DNA from 2 places in the Microbacterium sp. LKL04 genome. Region 1 is predicted to be linked to the other one. Evidence: predicted binding sites of a transcription regulator. Region 1 holds the regulator's gene; the other holds the start of a gene.

What was found. Region 1 encodes HspR, which represses chaperone genes until heat shock. Its sites were predicted from a motif close to AAGTTGAGTCNNNNNGACTCAACTT; they were not measured.
Region 2: the regulator HspR is predicted to act here: its motif matches at 3,279-3,303, upstream of BLP38_RS00350 (Hsp20/alpha crystallin family protein).

Annotation. Positions count from the first base shown of each region.
Region 1 is NZ_LT627736.1:2,243,378-2,253,061, reverse strand. It holds gene BLP38_RS10955 (DUF2510 domain-containing protein) at 1-874, shown strand, start outside; gene BLP38_RS10950 (GNAT family N-acetyltransferase) at 884-1,435, opposite strand; gene dnaK (molecular chaperone DnaK) at 1,616-3,478, shown strand; gene BLP38_RS10940 (nucleotide exchange factor GrpE) at 3,481-4,071, shown strand; gene BLP38_RS10935 (DnaJ C-terminal domain-containing protein) at 4,084-5,067, shown strand; gene BLP38_RS10930 (heat shock protein transcriptional repressor HspR) at 5,078-5,512, shown strand; gene BLP38_RS10925 (DUF559 domain-containing protein) at 5,688-6,614, shown strand; gene BLP38_RS10920 (hypothetical protein) at 6,657-7,247, opposite strand; gene BLP38_RS10915 (glycosyltransferase) at 7,425-8,624, shown strand; gene BLP38_RS10910 (glycosyltransferase family 4 protein) at 8,626-9,684, shown strand, end outside.
Region 2 is NZ_LT627736.1:61,704-71,387, reverse strand. It holds gene BLP38_RS00365 (acyl-CoA dehydrogenase family protein) at 1-213, shown strand, start outside; gene BLP38_RS00360 (acid phosphatase) at 375-2,126, opposite strand; gene BLP38_RS00355 (MarR family winged helix-turn-helix transcriptional regulator) at 2,302-2,730, shown strand; gene BLP38_RS00350 (Hsp20/alpha crystallin family protein) at 2,801-3,250, opposite strand; gene BLP38_RS00345 (prolyl oligopeptidase family serine peptidase) at 3,390-5,441, shown strand; gene BLP38_RS00340 (DUF3459 domain-containing protein) at 5,487-6,917, shown strand; gene BLP38_RS00335 (organic hydroperoxide resistance protein) at 6,930-7,352, opposite strand; gene BLP38_RS00330 (MarR family winged helix-turn-helix transcriptional regulator) at 7,366-7,788, opposite strand; gene BLP38_RS00325 (ThuA domain-containing protein) at 7,889-8,521, shown strand; gene BLP38_RS00320 (hypothetical protein) at 8,833-9,219, opposite strand; gene BLP38_RS00315 (hypothetical protein) at 9,209-9,580, opposite strand.

The DNA of each region.
Region 1 (9,684 bases):
CGGCTGGACCGGCTACACCTCCGACACGGATGCCGGGACTCCGACGGCCGTCGACCCCGCCGCCCGTGCGGGTGTGCAGCGCGAGGTGCACGTCTCGGCGCCGGCCGCGGCGCCCGTGGTCGAGCAGCCCGCCGCCGCGCCCTACGCCGCGGAGCCCGCGGCGCCCACGATCGGCGGGCCGACCCGCGGGCCGTGGCCGGCATCCCTCCCCGACTCACCCGTCCGGCGCGCGACGACCCTCGAAGAGGCCGCCGCCGGGCTCGGCGCCATGCCCGAAGGCGTCGCCGACGACATCGACTGGTCGCGCCTGGCCCTGCGCCTGAAGACCGCGATCGAAGCCGGCGAGAACGACCTCATCGAGGTGCGCGCGGGAGACCTGCCGCCCCTCGTGCTCGACGTCGCGCAGCACGCGTACTGGTGGGACCACCCGCTCGCCGACGTGCCGGGTCGCGTCACGTCGATGACGATCCTCGACGTCGACCGCGAGGCGCACCTGGCCGCAGAGCCCGGGCGCGACCTCGACCCGCTGCTGTGGGCCGTCGCTCACGCGTCGTTCGAGGCATCCGCTGCGCCCTGGATGCGGGCGGGCGACCGCTACCGCCTGCACCGCTGGCCGAACCTGACCACGCTGCCGCATCAGCCGCACCACCTGCGCGCGATCTCGCTGCTCGGTCAGGCGGCCCTCACCGAGGACGAGTTCTCGCGCGTTGCCGATCTCGACGCCCGCGAGGCGCGGCGCCTGCTGACGACCTTCAGCCTCATGGGACTGCTGCGCGTCAGCGCGGCCGAGGGGCGTTCGGTCTTCGTCGCGAAGCCGAAGCCCGCCGGCGGCGGACTGCTCGGACGACTCGCCAAGTTCTTCGGCGGGCGCTGAGTCCGACGCTCAGTCGGCGCCGGGAACGTCCCAGACCACGGGTGTGACGGTGCCGTCGCGCCAGTCGCGGCGCAGGATGCTGTAGGCGACGGATGCCAGCAGTCGCCCGTCGTCTGCGGGCCAGCCCTCGCGGTAGTAGGCCTCCTGCACCCAGCCGCAGCGGACGAACACCCGCCGCATCGCGATGTTGTCCTCCCGCGTCTGCCCTTCGAATCGGTTGACCTCGGGCATCGTCGTGAAGACGTGGTCGGTCGCCGCCCGCAGAACGTCCGCCGCGAGCCCGTGGCCGCGGTGCGCCGCGTCCAGTCGCAGGTCGAACAGGGGAGCGTCGTCGCTGAGGTCTTCGAGCCGGAAGAAGCCGATACGGCCGTGCTCGTCGGAGTCGATCCAGAACGACGCGTGATCCTCGTCGGCGTACGCGCCGTCGTCGATCGCCGCGGCGATCTGCGCCGCCGTGGGATCGGTCCGCACGTGGAACGGGAACGACTGCGACGTCATGAACGAGATCAGCGCCTCGCGGTCGGCGCCGGTGGGATCGAGGGACGTCAGGCGGATCGGCATCCGTCCACGCTAACGATCGACCGGGGTGGCGCCGAAGTCTGCAAACTTGATATGAGTCGGCTCAAGTTGGTTTGACGCTCGCGAGGTGTCGGAGTAGCGTTGAGTCATCGCGGCTCAGGTTGTGGCCAGGACCGCGGAAAGACTTCAGATCTACGCAAACGCCACACGAAGGAGAATCACATGGCACGTGCAGTGGGAATCGACCTCGGAACGACCAACTCGGTCGTCGCCGTCCTCGAAGGTGGCGAGCCGAAGGTTATCGCCAACGCCGAGGGTCTGCGCACGACCCCCTCGGTCGTCGCATTCACGAAGGACGGCGAGGTGCTCGTCGGCGAGACCGCCAAGCGCCAGGCCGTCACGAACGTCGACCGCACCCTGACCTCCGTCAAGCGCCACATGGGCACCGACTGGAAGACCCAGGCGATCGACGGCAAGAACTACACGCCGCAGGAGATCTCGGCCCGCATCCTCCAGAAGCTCAAGCGCGACGCCGAGCAGTACCTGGGCGACACGGTGACGGATGCCGTCATCACCGTCCCCGCCTACTTCAACGACGCCGAGCGTCAGGCCACGAAGGAGGCCGGCGAGATCGCGGGCCTCAACGTGCTCCGCATCATCAACGAGCCCACCGCCGCAGCCCTCGCATACGGTCTCGACAAGGGCAAGGAGGACGAGCTCATCCTCGTCTTCGACCTCGGTGGCGGAACCTTCGACGTCTCCCTCCTCGAGGTGGGCAAGGACGACGACTTCTCGACCATTCAGGTGCGCTCGACGGCCGGTGACAACCGCCTCGGCGGCGACGACTGGGACCAGCGCATCGTCGAGTACCTGATCAAGCAGTTCAAGGACACGAGCGGTGTCGACGTCTCGAGCGACAAGATCGCCCTGCAGCGTCTGAAGGAAGCAGCCGAGCAGGCCAAGAAGGAGCTCTCGAGCTCGCAGTCGGCCTCGATCAACCTGCCCTACCTCTCGCTGACCGAGTCCGGCCCCGTCTCGCTGTCCGAGACGCTGAGCCGCGCGAAGTTCGAGGACCTCACCAAGGACCTGCTCGACCGCACCAAGAAGCCCTTCGAGGACGTCATCCGCGAAGCCGGCATCAAGGTCGCCGACATCGACCACGTCGTGCTCGTCGGTGGGTCGACGCGTATGCCCGCCGTGAGCGAACTGGTGAAGAAGGAAGCAGGCAAGGAGCCCAACAAGGGCGTCAACCCGGACGAGGTCGTCGCCGTCGGCGCCGCCCTGCAGGCCGGCGTCCTCAAGGGTGAGCGCAAGGACGTGCTGCTCATCGATGTCACCCCCCTGAGCCTCGGCATCGAGACCAAGGGCGGCATCATGACCAAGCTCATCGAGCGCAACACGGCCATCCCGACCAAGCGCAGCGAGACCTTCACGACCGCCGACGACAACCAGCCGTCGGTCGCGATCCAGGTCTTCCAGGGTGAGCGCGACTTCACCCGCGACAACAAGCCGCTCGGCACGTTCGAGCTCACCGGCATCGCGCCGGCACCCCGCGGCATCCCCCAGATCGAGGTCACCTTCGACATCGACGCGAACGGCATCGTCCACGTGTCCGCCAAGGACAAGGGCACCGGCAAGGAGCAGTCGATGACGATCACCGGCGGCTCGTCGCTGCCGAAGGACGACATCGAGCGCATGGTGCGCGAGGCCGAGGAGCACGCGGCCGAGGACAAGAAGCGCCGCGAGGCCGCCGAGGTCCGCAACCAGGCCGAGACGCTCTCGTACTCGATCGAGAAGCTCCTCACCGAGAACGCCGACAAGCTGCCCGAGGACGTGAAGACCGAGGTCCAGGCCGACGTCGACGCGCTCAAGACGGCGCTCGCGGGCGACAACGACGACACCGTCAAGGACGCCTACGACAAGCTCAACGCGTCGCAGACCAAGATCGGCGAGGCGATCTACGCCGCGAGCCAGGCCGACGCCGCCCAGGCGCCGACCGATGCTCCGGCCGGCGAGCAGCCGGCATCCTCCGATGAGGACGTCGTGGACGCCGAGGTCGTCGACGACGAGGACGAGAAGAAGTAAGCATGGCGGACAAGGACTTCGAGAAGCCGGACGAGGGCGACGACGTCGCCGCGACCCCGGCCGAGGAGTCGGCCCGGCCCGCCGAGGATGCCGACACGGAGCCGGAAGCGCTCACGGTCGACGACATCCTCGGCGCGGCCCAGTCCGACGAGGCCGCCGTCGCGGACGCGCCGGAGGAGGAGCACGACCTGCTCCTCGACCTCAAGCGCGTGCAGGCGGAGTACGCCAACTACCGTCGCCGCACCGAGGAGCAGCGCGAGGTGGAGCTCGCGCGCGCCAAGGGCGCCGTCGCCAAGGGGATGCTCCCCGTGCTCGATGATCTCGATCGTGCCGAGAAGCACGGCGACCTCGCCGAGGGCAGCGCGCTGGCCGCGATCGCCGAGAAGATGCGGGCGGTCGTCGCCCGCCTGGGAGTGGAGCGCTACGGCGCTGCGGGCGACGCGTTCGACCCGCAGCAGCACGAGGCGATCTTCCAGGCGCCCACACCCGGCACGACCGAGCCGACGATCCTCGAGGTCGTAGAGGTCGGTTACCGCCTCGGTGACCTCGAGCTGCGTCCGGCGAAGGTCGTGGTCGCCGTTCCGGCCGAGTAAGGAGGCGCGCTGATGGCCAGTCAGGATTGGTTCGACAAGGACTTCTACAAGGTGCTCGGGGTGTCGAAGGACGTCTCCGATGCCGACCTGAAGAAGACGTACCGCAAGCTGGCGCGCACCTACCACCCCGACTCGAACGCGGGGGACCCCGCGGCCGAGGCGAAGTTCAAAGAGGTCAGCGAGGCGTACTCGGTGCTCAGCGACAAGGAGCAACGAGCCGAGTACGACCAGCTGCGCGCCATGGGGTCCGGAAGCGCCCGCTTCCAGCCCGGGGCGAGCGGCGGGTTCGAGGACGTGTTCAGCCGGTTCCAGCCGGGTGGCGCGGGCGGCCAGCAGGCCGACTTCGACGACCTCTTCGCGATGTTCGGGCAGCAGAGCGGCGGACGCTTCGGCTCCGGTCGGTTCGGGCAGTCGAGCGGCGGTTTCCGCGGCTTCGGCGGACCGCAGCGCGGGGCCGACGTCACCGCCCGCACGACGCTCGACTTCACGACCGCCGTGAAGGGCGACACCATCACGCTCCAGGGCGACGACGGCAAGCCCATCAAGGTCAAGATCCCCGCGGGGGTCTCAGACGGGCAGAAGATCAAGCTCCGCGGTCGCGGCCGTCCCTCGCCGGACGGCGGGGAGGCGGGCGACATCGTCCTCACGGTCGGCGTGCGCCCGCATCCCGTCTTCACGCGGGAAGGGCTGAACCTCCGCATCCATGTCCCCGTCACGTTCACGGAGGCGGCGCTGGGTGCGACCATCGAGGTCCCGACGCTCGGCGGCGACAGTGTCAAGCTGCGCGTCGCGCCGGGGACCCCGTCGGGGCGCGTGCTGCGCGTGAAGGGCCGCGGGGTGCAGACGGCGAAGGGCACCGGCGACCTGCTCGCCGAGGTCCAGGTCGCGGTCCCCACGCACCTCGATGCCGCCGCGCGCGAAGCGCTGGAGCGCTTCCACGAGCTGGAACCCAAGGAGAATCCCCGCGCCGACCTGATGGCCAAGGCGCGCGAGTGAGGTGAGACGCATGGCGAACGAGCAGGTCGACGAAGACGCCCCGATCCTGGCGATCGCGGTGGCCGCTGAGCTCGCCGGCATGCACCCGCAGACGCTGCGTCAGTACGACCGGCTGGGACTCGTGGTACCGGCGCGCACCCGTGGTGGGTCGCGCCGGTACTCCCTCCGGCACGTCGCGCAGCTGCGCGAGGTGGCGCAGATGTCGGCCGACGGCGTGAGCCTGCCGGCCATCTCGCGCATCATCGACCTCGAGAACCAGGTGCGGATGCTGCGCCGCGAGGTCTCGGGACTGCAGGGCCGCCTGCGCGACGAGGTCGCCGCCCGCCGCGGCGCCCGCGTGTTCGCCGCCGGCGCGACCGGCTCGGTCGTCACGCTCCGCCAGGGCACGCGCGTGCGCCGCGCGACCGACGTGGTGCTCTACCGCCCGCATCCCCCGACCGACTGACGCGGCGACGCGTCGGCGCGACGCCGCCGAGAGGTCGCAGATGGTCGCCCGGCGGGGGAGAAAGCGGCTAACTGCGACGTCTCGAGGCTTCTCCAGAAGGTGCGCCGCGCGAGGGCCGTACACAGGGCTGCGGGTTCGGGGTCGGCGACAGCGGAGATAGCGGGATCGTTGTCGGATGCCGAGCGTCCTTCCCCCGGAGCTGCCCGACCGCTTCCTGGTGGGGCACGCGCTCGACGCCGGTGTCACACGCCGTCGCTTGCGGCATCCGTCGTTGGCCGCACCGTTCTACGGCGTCCGCTCGCGCGAGCAGGCGAGCGACGTGGTGGCGCTCGCGTGCGGGTACCTGCCCAAGCTGCGGGCACGAGAGTACTTCTCCCACGCGACGGCGCTCGTGCTCGCGGGTGGTTGGGCTCCTGACCGACTCCGAGCCGTTCTCGACGTGACCGCGATCCCGCCGACCGTGCGCGCTCGGGGGGCGGGCGTGCGTGGGCACCAATCGCAGGAGGCACGCGTCCGGTTCGTCGGCGGGATGCCGGTGGCCGAGCCGGCCGCCGCGTGGTGCCAAACGGCATCCCTTCTCACCGACCGTGAACTCGTGGTCGCGGCGGACTCTCTTCTCCGTCGGCATGATCCCGTGCTCACCGTCGATGCTCTCGAGGCGGAAGTCGGCGGTCGGGACGGGGCGCGCGGCGTGCGTCGACTGCGACGTGCGCTCGCGCTTGTAGAGCCCCGCACGGATTCCGTCGCCGAGACATTCCTTCGACTGGACGCGCGAGAAGCGGGACTGCCGCTCTTCGAGGTGAACGCCGAGATCCGGGATGCGCACGGCCGGTTCCTGGCATACGGCGACCTCGTCCATGCGCCCACGAAGGTCGTCCTCGAGTACGACGGGCAGCAGCACCGCCTCGACGACCGCCAGTATGCGCGCGACGTCGAACGCCTCGACGACCTCGCCGCCGCCGGCTGGCGCGTCATCCGCGTGAACCGCTCGCATCGCGGTCCCGCCCGTCGAGCCATCCTGGAACGCGTGCGCAGCACCCTGGTCGCGCGGGGCTGGCGCGCCGAGACGTCGCACATGGTCGGGCAGCGGCGGCGAAAGTGACCATCTGCGACGGCTTGACGACGGCCGAGCGGATGCCGGGGGTCAGGCGGGGTCGATGCGGAGGGTGCCGGGGCCCTCGCCGACGGTCAGGTCGGTCACGAGGCGGAGCGAGCGCGCGAGCGCGTCGACGGCGGGGATGACGGTGCCGAACCGCTCGCGGTCGGAGATGACGGCGGTGAGGGTGACGAGGTGGGTGCCGGTGTCCCAGGTGTACGAGGCGAACGGCGTCTGACGCGGGTTCGGCGGCAGGGGCATCTCGAGCTTCTCGCCGACGCCCAATGGGGAACCGGTGAACGAGACGGTGTCGTCGTACTCGATGGGCATGCTCGCGCGCATGGTCCGCAGCTGCGGCGTGAGCTCCTGCACCTGAGCCATCGCGACGAGGAGCTCGGGGTCGTCCTTCCACACCCAGGCCAGCAGGCGTCCGTCGGCGCGGCGCATCAGCGCGGGGATCGCCTGGCTCATCGCCCACGCGGCGACCTTGCTGCCGGGCTGCTCGCGACCGAAGGCGGCGTTCGCCTGGGCGAGCAGCATCCCGATCGCCTTCTTGCGGGCGCGGCGTCCGCGGAACCCGAACGAGCCGGTGATCGGAACCCACTGCGCGGGGTCGGCCTGGGCGGAGATGCGGGTCATGCCGACAAGCGTAGGGGGGTCGCCTTCGACGGTCCTGAGCCCGGGGCGCGCCGACCTCCCAGCGGGCCCGAAACGGCTCGCGGGCTAGAATCGAGCCCCGGCGCCCCGCACATCCCTGCGCCCCACCGGCGAGAGCCCCTCGCCTCCGACGCACAGATTGGCCCGTACCCCGTGACCATGACGCCCCCGGACGGTCCCGCTCCCGAGCGCGGACCCCTCACCATCGTGATCGCGGCCGACACGTTCGCGCCCGACGTCAACGGAGGAGCCCGCTTCACCGAGCGTCTCGCCGCCGGCCTCGCCGAGCGCGGCCACCACGTGCACGTCGCCACGCCGAGCGTCGGGCACCGCAACCACGGCGTCTTCACCGAGGTGATCGAGGGGCAGCCGCTCACGGTCCACCGTCTGCCCGGGTGGCGCTATCGGCCGCACGACTGGCTGCGCTTCGTCCTGCCGTGGATGGGCAAGCACTACGCGCGCCGACTCCTCGACCAGGTCGACGTCGATGTCGTCCACAGCCAGTCGCACATCGTGATTGGCCGCGCGCTGACGCGCATCGCGAACCAGCGCGGCATCCCGGTCGTGGCGACGAACCACATCATGGCCGACAACATCCTCGACTTCACGCTGCTGCCGAAGTTCCTGTACGACATCTTCCTCAAGCTCGCGTGGGCCGACGCGGAGCGCACCTTCAAGATGTCGCGCGCCGTCACGACGCCCACCCGCAAGGCGGCGGAGTTCCTCGAGAACACGATCGACATCCATGGGGTCGTCCCGATCAGCTGCGGCATCCGCAAGAGCAACTACACGCCGAACCTCGAGCCGCGCGAGAACCGTCGCCGGGTGCTGTTCGTCGGACGACTCACGACCGAGAAGCACGTCGAGGTCACGCTCGAGGCGATCGCGAAGCTGCCCGACCTGAACCTCGAGTTCGAGATCGTCGGCGGCGGCGACCAGCGCAAGAGCCTCGGACAGGTGACCGAGCGTCTCGGCCTCGCCGACCGGGTCACCTTCCTCGGGCGGGTCTCGGAGGAAGAGCTCCGCGCGGCCTACACCCGTGCCGACGTCTTCGTCATCGCATCGGTGGCCGAGCTGCAGTCGATCGCGACGATGGAGGCCATGGCCTCGGGTCTGCCGGTCATCGCCGCGAACGCCGTCGCGCTGCCGCACCTCGTGCACGACGGCGAGAACGGCTACCTGTTCGAGCCGGGCAACTCGGACGAGCTCGCCGAGAAGATCCGCACCGTGCTCACCGCCGACCAGGCCGACTACTCGCGGATGCAGCAGGCCTCGCTCGACGGTGTCGAGATCCACGACATCGAGCGCACGCTCGACACGTTCGAGAAGCTCTACCGCGGCGAACCGCTCGACGGCTGACATGCGGCTGTTCTTCGACGCGCGCTACATCCGCACGGACTTCCACGACGGCATCAGTCGCTACTCGGCCGAGCTCGCACAGGCGGTGTCGGATGCCGCGTCCGCCCACCGGACCGAGGTCACCTACCTGATCCACGACGAGCGGCAGCGGGCCTTCCTCCCGGCCGATGCGATCACCCTGAAGATCCACGCGCCGACGTCGGTGAAGGAACCGTTCTCGTCGCTGCTGCTGAACCGGCACCGACCCGACGTGCTGTTCTCGCCGATGCAGACGATCGGCTCGGCGGGACGTCGGTTCCGCCTCATCCTGACGCTGCACGACACGATCTACTACCGCCACCGGACGCCGCCGCGCGCACTGCCCTGGTACGTGCGTCTCGGATGGCGGCTGTTCCACCTGTCGTACTGGCCGCAGCGGTGGACGCTGAACGCGGCCGACCTCGTCGCGACGGTCAGCGAGACGAGCGCTCGGCAGTTCGCGCGCGTGCGGCTCACGAAACGTCCGGTCGTCGTGATCCCCAACGCGCCGCAGCGACTCGCCGAGCTGCTGCCGCAGGGCACCGCCGTCGGCGCGGGTCCCGTGCGGAACCTCGTGTACATGGGCTCGTTCATGCCGTACAAGAACGTCGAGACGCTCGTCACCGCGATGCGGCAGCTGCCCGACCACACCCTGCACCTGCTGTCGCGTATCTCGCCCGAGCGGCGCGCCGAACTGACGTCCCTGGCGGCGGGAGCGTCGGTCGTCTTCCACGACGGCGTGACGGATGCCGCCTACGCGACGCTCCTGGCCGATGACGCCGCTCTCGTGACGACGAGTCTCGATGAGGGCTACGGCCTGCCGGTCGCGGAGGCTCTCGAACTCGGGGTGCCCGCCGTCGTGACCGACATGGAGATCTTCCGCGAGGTCGCCGGCGACGGCGCGCTGTACGTCGACCCGCTCGATCCGACGGCTGTGGCCGACGCGGTGCGTTCGCTCGACGAACCGGGAGTGCGGGACGCTCTGGTCGAGGCGGGGACCGCCCACATCCGCTCGTTTGACTGGGCCCGGTCGGCGCAGATC
Region 2 (9,684 bases), 740 kb from region 1:
ACGAGCACGGTCCTCAATGCGCTGAGCGCGTCCGCCGTCTCCGAGACGAAGCGCCTCGATCGGTTCTGGCGGAACGCTCGGGCCGTGTCGTCCCACAACCCGGTCATCTTCAAACAGCGCATCGTCGGGGACTGGGCGATCAACGGCACCCCGGTGCCGTACGTGTGGGCCATCGGGCAGCAGCGCACACCAAGCTCGCTCATCACAGATTGATAACAGGAATCCCTTGCCACCGTTATCTCGTCGTTATACAGTCATTGCCAGGTAGTTGTTTTGCTGTGGCAGCTACCGACATGTGATTGCAGGACACTCTTGGTGCAAAGGGACAAGGGCCGGCTGGATGCCTCTCCAGCCGGCCCTTACTGCGTGACGAGTCAGACGATGCCGCTCCGGCGACGTCGCATCGTCAGGACGATGCCAAGGGCGAGCAGAGCCGTCCCGGCGCTTCCCGCGATCCACAGCGGCGCACTCTGACCGCCGGCCGCGGCCAATTCCTCATCGCCGATCGCGGCGGCCTGGCCGCGGCCGATCGTGACCGCAGCCCAGCCGATGAGGTCTCCGGCTGCATCGACCACGGCGACGCGATGCGTCCCCGCCTCGAGGCCGCTCGGCAGGGCAAAGGTGGCGGAACCCGCGGCATCCGCCGTCGACTGTCCGAGGGACGTCGGAGTCGAGTAGATGAAGCCGTAGTACGTCTGCCCTGCCGTGAGTCCGGAGACGACGATCCGGTCACCACGGACGGATGCCTGGATCGTCCCCTCCGCCGCGGCAGGCAGGTCGTCACCGTTCACGGCGGGCGCGCTCGGTGCGCCGCCGGTTGCGGGCGGAGTGGGCTGCGGAGCGGGGGTCGGCTGCGGGGCCGGCGTCGGCTCGGGGTCGGGCGTGGGCTCGGGGTCCGGGGTCGGCTCGGGGTCGGGCGTCGGCTCCGGATCCGGAGTGGGCTCGCTACCGCCGTTGCCGATCACGACGGAGCCGTCGGAGCGCACGGTCACCTCGGCCGCCATCGCGGCGGCGAGGTTCATCCGCTGCCAGCTCTCCTGCTCACCGACGTCGAGCGGGTTGCCCGAGTCGACCGCGGTCAGCGCGAGCACCTGACGGCGCTGTTCCGGCGTCAATCCCGGGTGAGCCGAGACGAGCAGCTCCTCCGCGCCGTCGGGCACCACGACGGGAACCCCCTTCGGGCCGGTGGCCGGGAATCCGTAGCCCAGGTGCTCCTGGTAATAGGCGAGCGCCTTGTCGGTCGTCAGGTACGGGACGTCCTTCTCGATGCAGTTCGCGAGTGTGTCACCACAGCCGCGCTCGAGGACGCCGCGCAACTCCTCGGCGGCTTCGCCCACCAACGACCGCATCGCGGGATCGGCGAGACGGAGCGCGATGATCTTCTGGCCCATCATCCGCCCGCTGATGACGTCGAGCGGGTAGTGCGCCCCCATCACGATGCGGTTGTTCCCGGCCTCGGCGGTGCGGGCCAGGATCTGCGGTGCGAGCTCGGGCAGCATCTCGGCGAGCGCCGTTCCCTGCCAGTACGCCTGCGACGTGTGGCCGGAGGGGAAGGAGCCGCTCGTGGAACCCCACGCGTCGCCGCCTTCTTTGTCTCGGTAGACGAGGTCCTTCGTCGTGTCGAGGCGGAGGTACGGCCGGTCGTAGTCGAAGAAGTTCTTCGGCGGATTGCTCGATGACGTCGAGCCGAGCTTGCCGCCTGCCTTGCTGAGGAGCCACGTGAGCTTGGGCAGCTCGCCCGCGGCCACCGCGTCGGCGTAGATCGCCCCGAGGTTCTCACCGAAGGCATCGCCCATGCTGACGGACATGTCGTCGTACTGGTCGACGATGGCCCGCTGAACCTGGGCATCGGATGCGGTCCGGTTGATCTCGCTCGTCAGCGCGTCGTTGTAGTCCATGACGGCCGCGTTGCCCGCCGGGCCGCGATCGATGCGGAGGCCGTCGAAGACGTCCATCATGCGGACCGACCAGTTGTCGGCACTGGGCGCCTTCGCGTCACCGGTCGACGCGGCGGCGTCCGACGCGTAGGTCGCCGTCTTCTGCTCCTCGGTGAAGCCGGCGGCCGCGAACGCGGGTCCGGCGGTCAGGGTGCAGGCGACGAGGACGCCGAGTCCACCCATCGCCATCCCGGCACGAGTGCCTCGTCGTCTTGTCTGTCTCATCACGCTCACGGGCGCGCCTCGCTTCCATCGGGTGAGCCAGAATGCTTTCCTGAACGCGGGAACGGCGCGTGACGTCCGGGTGACCACGAAGCGACGAACCGCGCTCGTCGTGCGGGCACGCGACGATACAGTGGACGCCATGACCGATCGACGCCTCGCCATCGCGGCATGGGAGAGCCTCTTCCGCGCGCAGCACGAGGTTTTGGCCGAGATCTCACAGGACTTCGACGACGACGACCTCTCCAGCGCGGAGTACGACGTCCTCCTCACCGTGACCCGATGCGACGAGCACACGGCGCGACTTCGCGACGTCACCGCGAACATGCTGATCAGCCAGCCCAGCGTGTCCCGCCTCGTGGATCGGATGGTAGCTCGGGGTCTCGTCGCCAAATGCCCGGACCCCCAAGACGGTCGCGGCGCGATCCTGCGCGCCACAGAGAAGGGCGCGGCGACGTTCCGCCGCATGGCCACTGCTCATGGCCGAACGATCGCCGAGCGGATGTCGGTGCTCACCGACGACGAACTCGCCCAGCTCGAGAAGCTGACGGCGCGTCTGCGCGGAGTGTGACCGCAGACGAATCGCCCCGCATCCGACACGGGATGCGGGGCGATTCGTCAGAGCGGGAGCGCTCCGCCGATCACTGGTCGATCGGCTGCGGCTCGCTCTCGTGGCTCGCGATGGTCGGGGCCGACCCCTCAGCGACGACCTCGACCTTGCGCGGCTTGGCCTTCTCGCTCACCGGGATCGTGACGGTCAGGACGCCGTTGTTGTAGGTCGCGGTGATGGCGTCGGTGTCGATGCCCTGGCCGAGGTTCAACTGGCGCAGGAAGCTCGCGGTCTCGCGCTCGCGCGTGATCCACTTCACCCCGTCGGCAGCGCCCACCGTGCGCTCGGCGCGGATGGTAAGCAGCTGGCCGTCGACGTCGATGTCGACCGAGCCCGGGTCGATGCCCGGCAGGTCGGCATTCAGGACGTAGTGGTCGCCGTCGCGGTACAGGTCCATCGGCATCCGTCGCGGGCCGCGGCGCGTGTCGAAGAGGGTCGACGCGATGCGGTCGAGGTCACGGAACGGGTCGTAGGTTGCCATGATTCTCTCCTTCGATGTTGTGGTCTCAAAGTTGAGCCCCAGCGGCTCAAGTACACTCAGATTAGCACTCTGCCCCATCGAGTGCCAACGGTTCTCGGACGGCGAACGCCCCCGGCGGCGACGGCCGTAGGCTGGCGACATGAGCGCCTCCGAGACCGCCCCCGAGCCCGCCGACCCGTTCCTCTGGTTGGAGGACATCGACGGTCCCGACGCCCGGGCCTGGGCGGCCGATCGGACCGCCGAGACCGAGGCGGCCTTCTCGGGCGACACCCGCACCGCGCTCGAGCGCCGCCTGACCGGCATCCTGCAGGACCCCGATCGCCTCGTCGTCCCGAGCCGCCACGGCGATCTCATGTACGACCTGTGGCGGGATGCCGCGAACCCCCGTGGCCTGTGGCGCCGGACATCCCGCGCCTCCTTCGCCGCGGGTGAGCCCACGTGGGAGGTGCTGCTCGACGTCGACGCGCTCGGCCGCGAGGAGGGCGTCGCGTGGGCGTTCGCGGGCGCGGCGCACGGACCTGCCGGCAGCGGCCGCGCGCTCGTGCGGCTGAGCCCAGACGGCGGCGACGCCACCGTCGTGCGCGAGTTCGACCTCGACGCGGGTCGTTTCGTCGACGACACCCCGTTCACCCTCGACGCCGAGAAGACGATGATCGCGTGGGTCGACCGCGACACCCTCCTTGTCGCCACCGCCCTGCACGGCGGCGGCGTGACCGACTCGGGGTATCCCATCAGCGCCCGCGCCTGGCGACGGGGCGAGTCCCTCGACGACGCGCCGCCCATCGTGACGGGTGTCGCGTCGGATGTCGGCGTGTTCGCGCACGTCGACCGCACCGGCGGGGCGGCGACGCCGATCGTGGTCATCGCGCACGACTTCTTCCACTCCGAATCGTGGGTGTGGGACGGCGGCGAGCCGCGTCTGATCGCCGTCCCGCAGGACGCGAACGTGGACGTGCACGGTGACCTCGTCACCGTCCGGACCACGACCCCGTGGCGCATCGGCGACACGACGCATCCGTCGGGCACCCTCCTCATCGGTCCGCTCGAGACCGTCACGGAGGGCGACGGGTCGGGCCTCCGCGTCGCGTTCGCCCCGTCCGACACCGCGGTGCTCGAGGCGTGGACGTGGACCCGCACCCGCCTCGTCCTCACGATCCTCGATCGCGTGCAGAGCCGGCTCGTGTCGCTGGACCCCGAGACGCTCGTCGGTGTCGACATCGAGCTGGGTCTCGGCGACGCCGACCTCTTCAGCGCGAGTGTCGCCACCGCCGACGACGACGAGGACGACGAGCTGTGGGTGGTCGCTCGCGGCTTCCTCACTCCCCCGACGCTCCTCGTCCTCGAGCCGGGTGCGGAGCCGCGCGTCGTCGATCGCAGCCGCGCCACCTTCGATGCCTCCGGACTCGTCGCCGAGCAGCACTGGGCGACGTCGGCCGACGGCACTCGTGTGCCGTACTTCGAGGTCGGCCCGCGCGAGCGCTCGGGCGCCCTTCCCGTGCTTATGAACGGCTACGGCGGGTTCGAGCACGCGCTGACGCCCGAGTATCCGACGATCGTCGGTCCCGCCTGGCTCGAAGAGGGCCGGGTCTACGTCGTCGCGAACATCCGCGGCGGCGGCGAATTCGGACCCGAATGGCACCTGGCCGCCCTCCGCGAGAACCGCCACCGCGCGTACGAGGACTTCGCCGCCGTCGCGCGCGACCTCGTCAGCCGCGGCGTCTCGACCCCCGACCGGATCGCCTGCCACGGCCGCAGCAACGGTGGCCTGCTCGTCGGCAACATGCTGACGCAGTACCCCGATGACTTCGGCGCGATCGTCTGCGGCGTGCCTCTTCTCGACATGCGGCGGTACACGCGACTGTCGGCGGGTGCCAGCTGGATCGCGGAGTACGGCGACCCCGACGACCCGGCCGACTGGGAGTTCGTGAAGACCTTCTCGCCGTATCACCTGATCGAGCCCGGGCGGCGGTACCCGGCATCCCTCATCTACGCGGCCGCGAGCGACGACCGGGTCGGCCCCGTGCAGGCGCGCAAGATGGCGGCACGGCTGGCGGACGAGACGGATGCCGAGGTGCACTACCTCGAGCCCATCGAGGGCGGTCACTCCGGAGCGATCGACGCGGCCTCGACCGCCGCACTGCACGCGACGATCCACGCGTTCCTCGACCGCACGGTGGCGCGCGCCGACTGAGCGGCGGGGGCCCGCCCTCTACGCTGGGGGCGGGAGGTCCACCGCATGAGCACCATCGGGGCCGTCGAGGATGACCTCGCGGCGACGCTGTCCGCTGTCGCGGAGCGCGTCCGCATCGACGACGCCGCGGCCGAGCGGGTCCGCCAGCACGTCCCCGGGCTGCGCGCGGCGCTGGCCCGACGCGGATCGTCTGCCGATCTCGTCGACCTCGTGACGGCGGCGGTCGTCGCCGCGAACGGTCGCTCCCTCGACCTCAAGGTGCACGGCGAGCAGCGCGCCGCGAACCCCGTGCGCACGAGTTCGCGGTTCGCCCTCGGCGCCGCCTGCTACGCCGACAGGTACGCCGGCAACCTCGCCGGGCTCCGAGACGAGATCCCCGCGCTCCGCGACCTCGGCGTGAGCGTGCTGCACGTCCAGTCACCGTTCGCCCGCCGGGAGGACGGCACGATCGACCTCCGTCGCGGCGACCCCGGCCTCGGATCGATCGACCGCCTCTCCGACCTGGCGGGCCGGCTTCGGCTGTCGGGGATCTCGCTCGCGGTAGACGTCCCCGTTCGCGATGATCTCGCCGGGCTCGTCGACGACCTTCTCTTCCTCGCCGGGCGCGGTGTCGAGTTCTTCCTGATCCCGGATCGCGACACGGTGGACGTCATCGCCCCCGTGCTGGCGATCGGTGCACCGGGGGTCGATGTGCTCCCGGCATCCCCCGGTTCAGCTCCGCTCTGGCACGCACTCGCCACAGGCGACGCCACGCCCCTGCAACGCGCGCTCGAGGCACGTGACGGCAGTATCGACGTCGCCGCCGTGCGGGATGCGGACGCCGTGGTGTGGCGGACGGATGCCGCCGAGCTCACCGCTCGCTACACGGACGGCTCGTCGTTCGGCCGCGGCCTGCCGACGGCGGACGGCGTGGCCGGGACGACCGCGTCGCTCGCCGGGGTGGAGGCCGGCGACCCGCTCGGCGAAGCTCGCGTGGCCCTCGCGCACGCGTTCGTGCTGAGCGTGCCGGGCCTACCCATGCTGTGGCTGGGCGACGAGGTCGGGCAGCTGAACGACCCGACGTTCCGCGACGATCCGGAGCGTCGTGACGACCCGCGATGGACGCACCGAGGTCAGAAGCCGCGCGATCGCTACGCGCAGCGGACGGATGCCGCCACCTCGGCCGGCCGCATCCACCGCGACCTCACGAAGCTCATCGCCGTCCGGCACACGACCCCGGAGTTCGACGGGTCGCGCCTGGTCGGTTTCGGGGTACCCGCGGCATCCGTCGTCGGGTACCAGCGCCCCGGGAACGGCACCGTCGTGCTGGTGCTCGCGAACGTCGGCGCAGAGCCGGCGCACGTCCCCGCGGTGACACTGTCGGGCTTCGCCCATGTGGCTCTCGACCTGGTCGAGGGTGTCGAGGTCGGAATCGACGAAGGGCTCACGCTGCCCGCCTGCGGTTTCCGCTGGCTGCGCGTGAGCCCTGTCGTCTGAGTCAGGCGGAGGTCAGTCCTCGACGACCGTGACGGTGACCTCGATGTTGCCGCGCGTGGCGTTCGAGTAGGGGCACACCTGGTGTGCGGCGTCGGCGAGCGCCTGCGCCTGGTCGTGCGGGAGGTTCGGGATGACGACCTCGAGCTGGACGGCGAGACCGAAGCCACCCTCGCCGTTGGAGCCGATGCTGACGCGCGAGCCGACGCTGGTGTCCTCGAGGGTCACCTTCTGGGCGCGGGCGACGGACTGCAGGGCGCTGTGGAAGCACGCGGCGTAGCCCGCGGCGAAGAACACCTCGGGGTTCGGAGCGCCACCGGCGCCGCCCATCTCCTTGGGGACGCGCACGTCGGTGTCGACGAGGCCGTCGACGGTGCGGACGTGACCGTTACGGCCGCCTCCGGTAGCGAGTGCTTCTGCGGTGTAGAGAGCTTCCATGATGTCCTTCGGGTCAGGAGGCGATTGCCTCGTCGGTGGTACGCATGACGCGGTTTAGGTCGTGGACCACGTCGAGCAGCATCCGCGCCTTCTCCTCGTCGAGTCCGGTGCAGCGCGCGATCTCCGCGCCGACGACGGACAGCTCCGAGCGGAGCGCACGGCCGTCGTCCGTCAGCGAGACCTCCACGACGCGGTCGTCGTGAGGGCTGCGCGAACGGGAGACGATGCCGCGCGCCTCGAGGCGGCGGATGAGCGGCGAGAGGGTGCCCGAGTCGAGGAAGAGCTCTGCGCCCAACTCCTTGACCGACCGGGGCTCCTGATCGCCGAGAGCGACGATGACGAGGTACTGCGGGTACGTCAGCTTCCACGGCGCGAGCACGCGCCGATACGCCTGGCCGAAGGCGTGGCTGGCCGAGTACACCCCAAAGCACACCATCTGGTCAGTCGCTCTCATATGAATATCGTTGCATGCAATTGAGTTGCGCACAACTTAACTAGGAGTGAACGGTCGGCGGGATCGCTCGTAGAGTAAGCGGATGCGTCGTGTACTCGTCTTCTCGGGCGGTGCGGATTACGCCGACCCGTGGCATCCGTTCGCCGAAACCTGTGCGATCGTGGCCGAGGTGCTTCGCGAGGACGGCGGTGACGTCACGGTCGTCGACACGCTGGACGACCTCGCCGCGCGGATCGACGCTGCGGACCTGGTCGTGATCAACGCTGGCGGCGGCACCGCGCCGCATCCGCTCGACGCACGCCTCGCTGAGATCATCGCGGGGTACCGCGGACCGCTGCTCGTCCTGCACGTCGCGGCGACGTTGCTGCCGGAGCACGCGGCGTGGGAGGCGCGTCTCGGCGGACGCTGGGTGCGCGACGTGACCTTCCACCCCGAGCGCGGCCCTCTGCGCGTGCGTGCCCTCTCGGCATCCGTTGCGGATCTGGCCGACCTCGACACCGTGGACGAGGCGTACTCGGCGCTGCGGGTCTCTCCCGAAGCCGACGTTCTGCTCGTGCACGACGACGCCGACGGCGTCGCGCACCCGCTCGCCTGGACGCACGAGAGCGACGGATGCCGCGCCGCCTACAGCGCGCTCGGCCACGACGCGGCGGCGTACGCGTCGCCGCTCGCTCCGGAGGTCGTCCGGCGGCTCAGTCGCTGGCTGCTCGCCTGACGCTCCCAGAACAAGAACAGCCCCGCCGAAGCGGAGCTTTTCTCTGACTGTCACAAACAGTCTGTGCCGAAGGAACTCGAACCCCTAACGTTCTGATCCATGCGCACAGCCGCCCGACAAGAAGCGCGCGGTCCTGCATCTTGGATGCCGACCGCAAATGCATGGCGCATACTCCAGCATCGGCCTGAAGCGCATCGCCGACTCCGCGCGCGATGAGGATCCTTTTGCGGGCAGTGTGCGTTTGACGGACGTCCTGGGCAGGATAGGTCCACCGCGTTCAACAGAGCGGCTGCTCGGGTGAGCCGTCCGATCTACTGTGCTTCAGCCTCTTCCTTCATATCGTCTAGATCATCCTGTAGCTCCGGGAAATCCTTGACCGTTGCATCGTTGATTCCGCATGCGACTTCACGCGGGTCGTCGAGCGGTAGCAGGTAACTGCTGCCGTCTTCAGCCGAGTCACGGAGCTCCTGACTGATGCTGATGCAGTCGAACAGCGGAGGGGTGAACGCATCGCTAACCACTTCGACCGTGGGCGCGGCAAAGGCCGCCGAGGTCGCGACTAAGACGGCCGCGGTTGTCGTTCGGATCCAACCCCGGAACCCGCGCTCCTCTGGCTTGGCTGCGTCTTCCGCGCGCTTGGCGGCGGACTCCGCGCGTTGTCGAGCGGCCTTCGCTCTCCGCTTCGGGTCAGCCCCCATGCGCAGCAGCAATCTCGGCTGTCAGGGTCCGCAGTTCCCGCGCGGCTTGCCTGCCTTCCTGCTCGAGTCGCGACAACGTCGTCAGTCGCCAGATCGCCGTCGAGATGACCAGCGTCACGATGACTATCAGCGCGACGACATAGGCGACAGACGGCAAGCTCCCCGGGAGGAGTGCTGAGGCGACCAGAATCAGGCCGAGAATTGCCACCACGAAGTTTGATGCGCCCGACCACTTGTCCACTTGTGCGACCCGCTGACCTATGCGGCTTGCCAGGACCTCCGTGTGGGCGGAGTGTTCGTCCAATACCTCATACAGCGACGCGGACCGCTCGTCCTCTGCATCGTAGAAGTTCTCAGGCATGGCGCCGAACGTATCGCTGCTCCTAGAACCGCCGCAAGAGCTCGCGCGTCGTATCACCCGAGCACCGCCCGCGGGGGGACGAATCGTGCTTGAGCCTGCCCCCC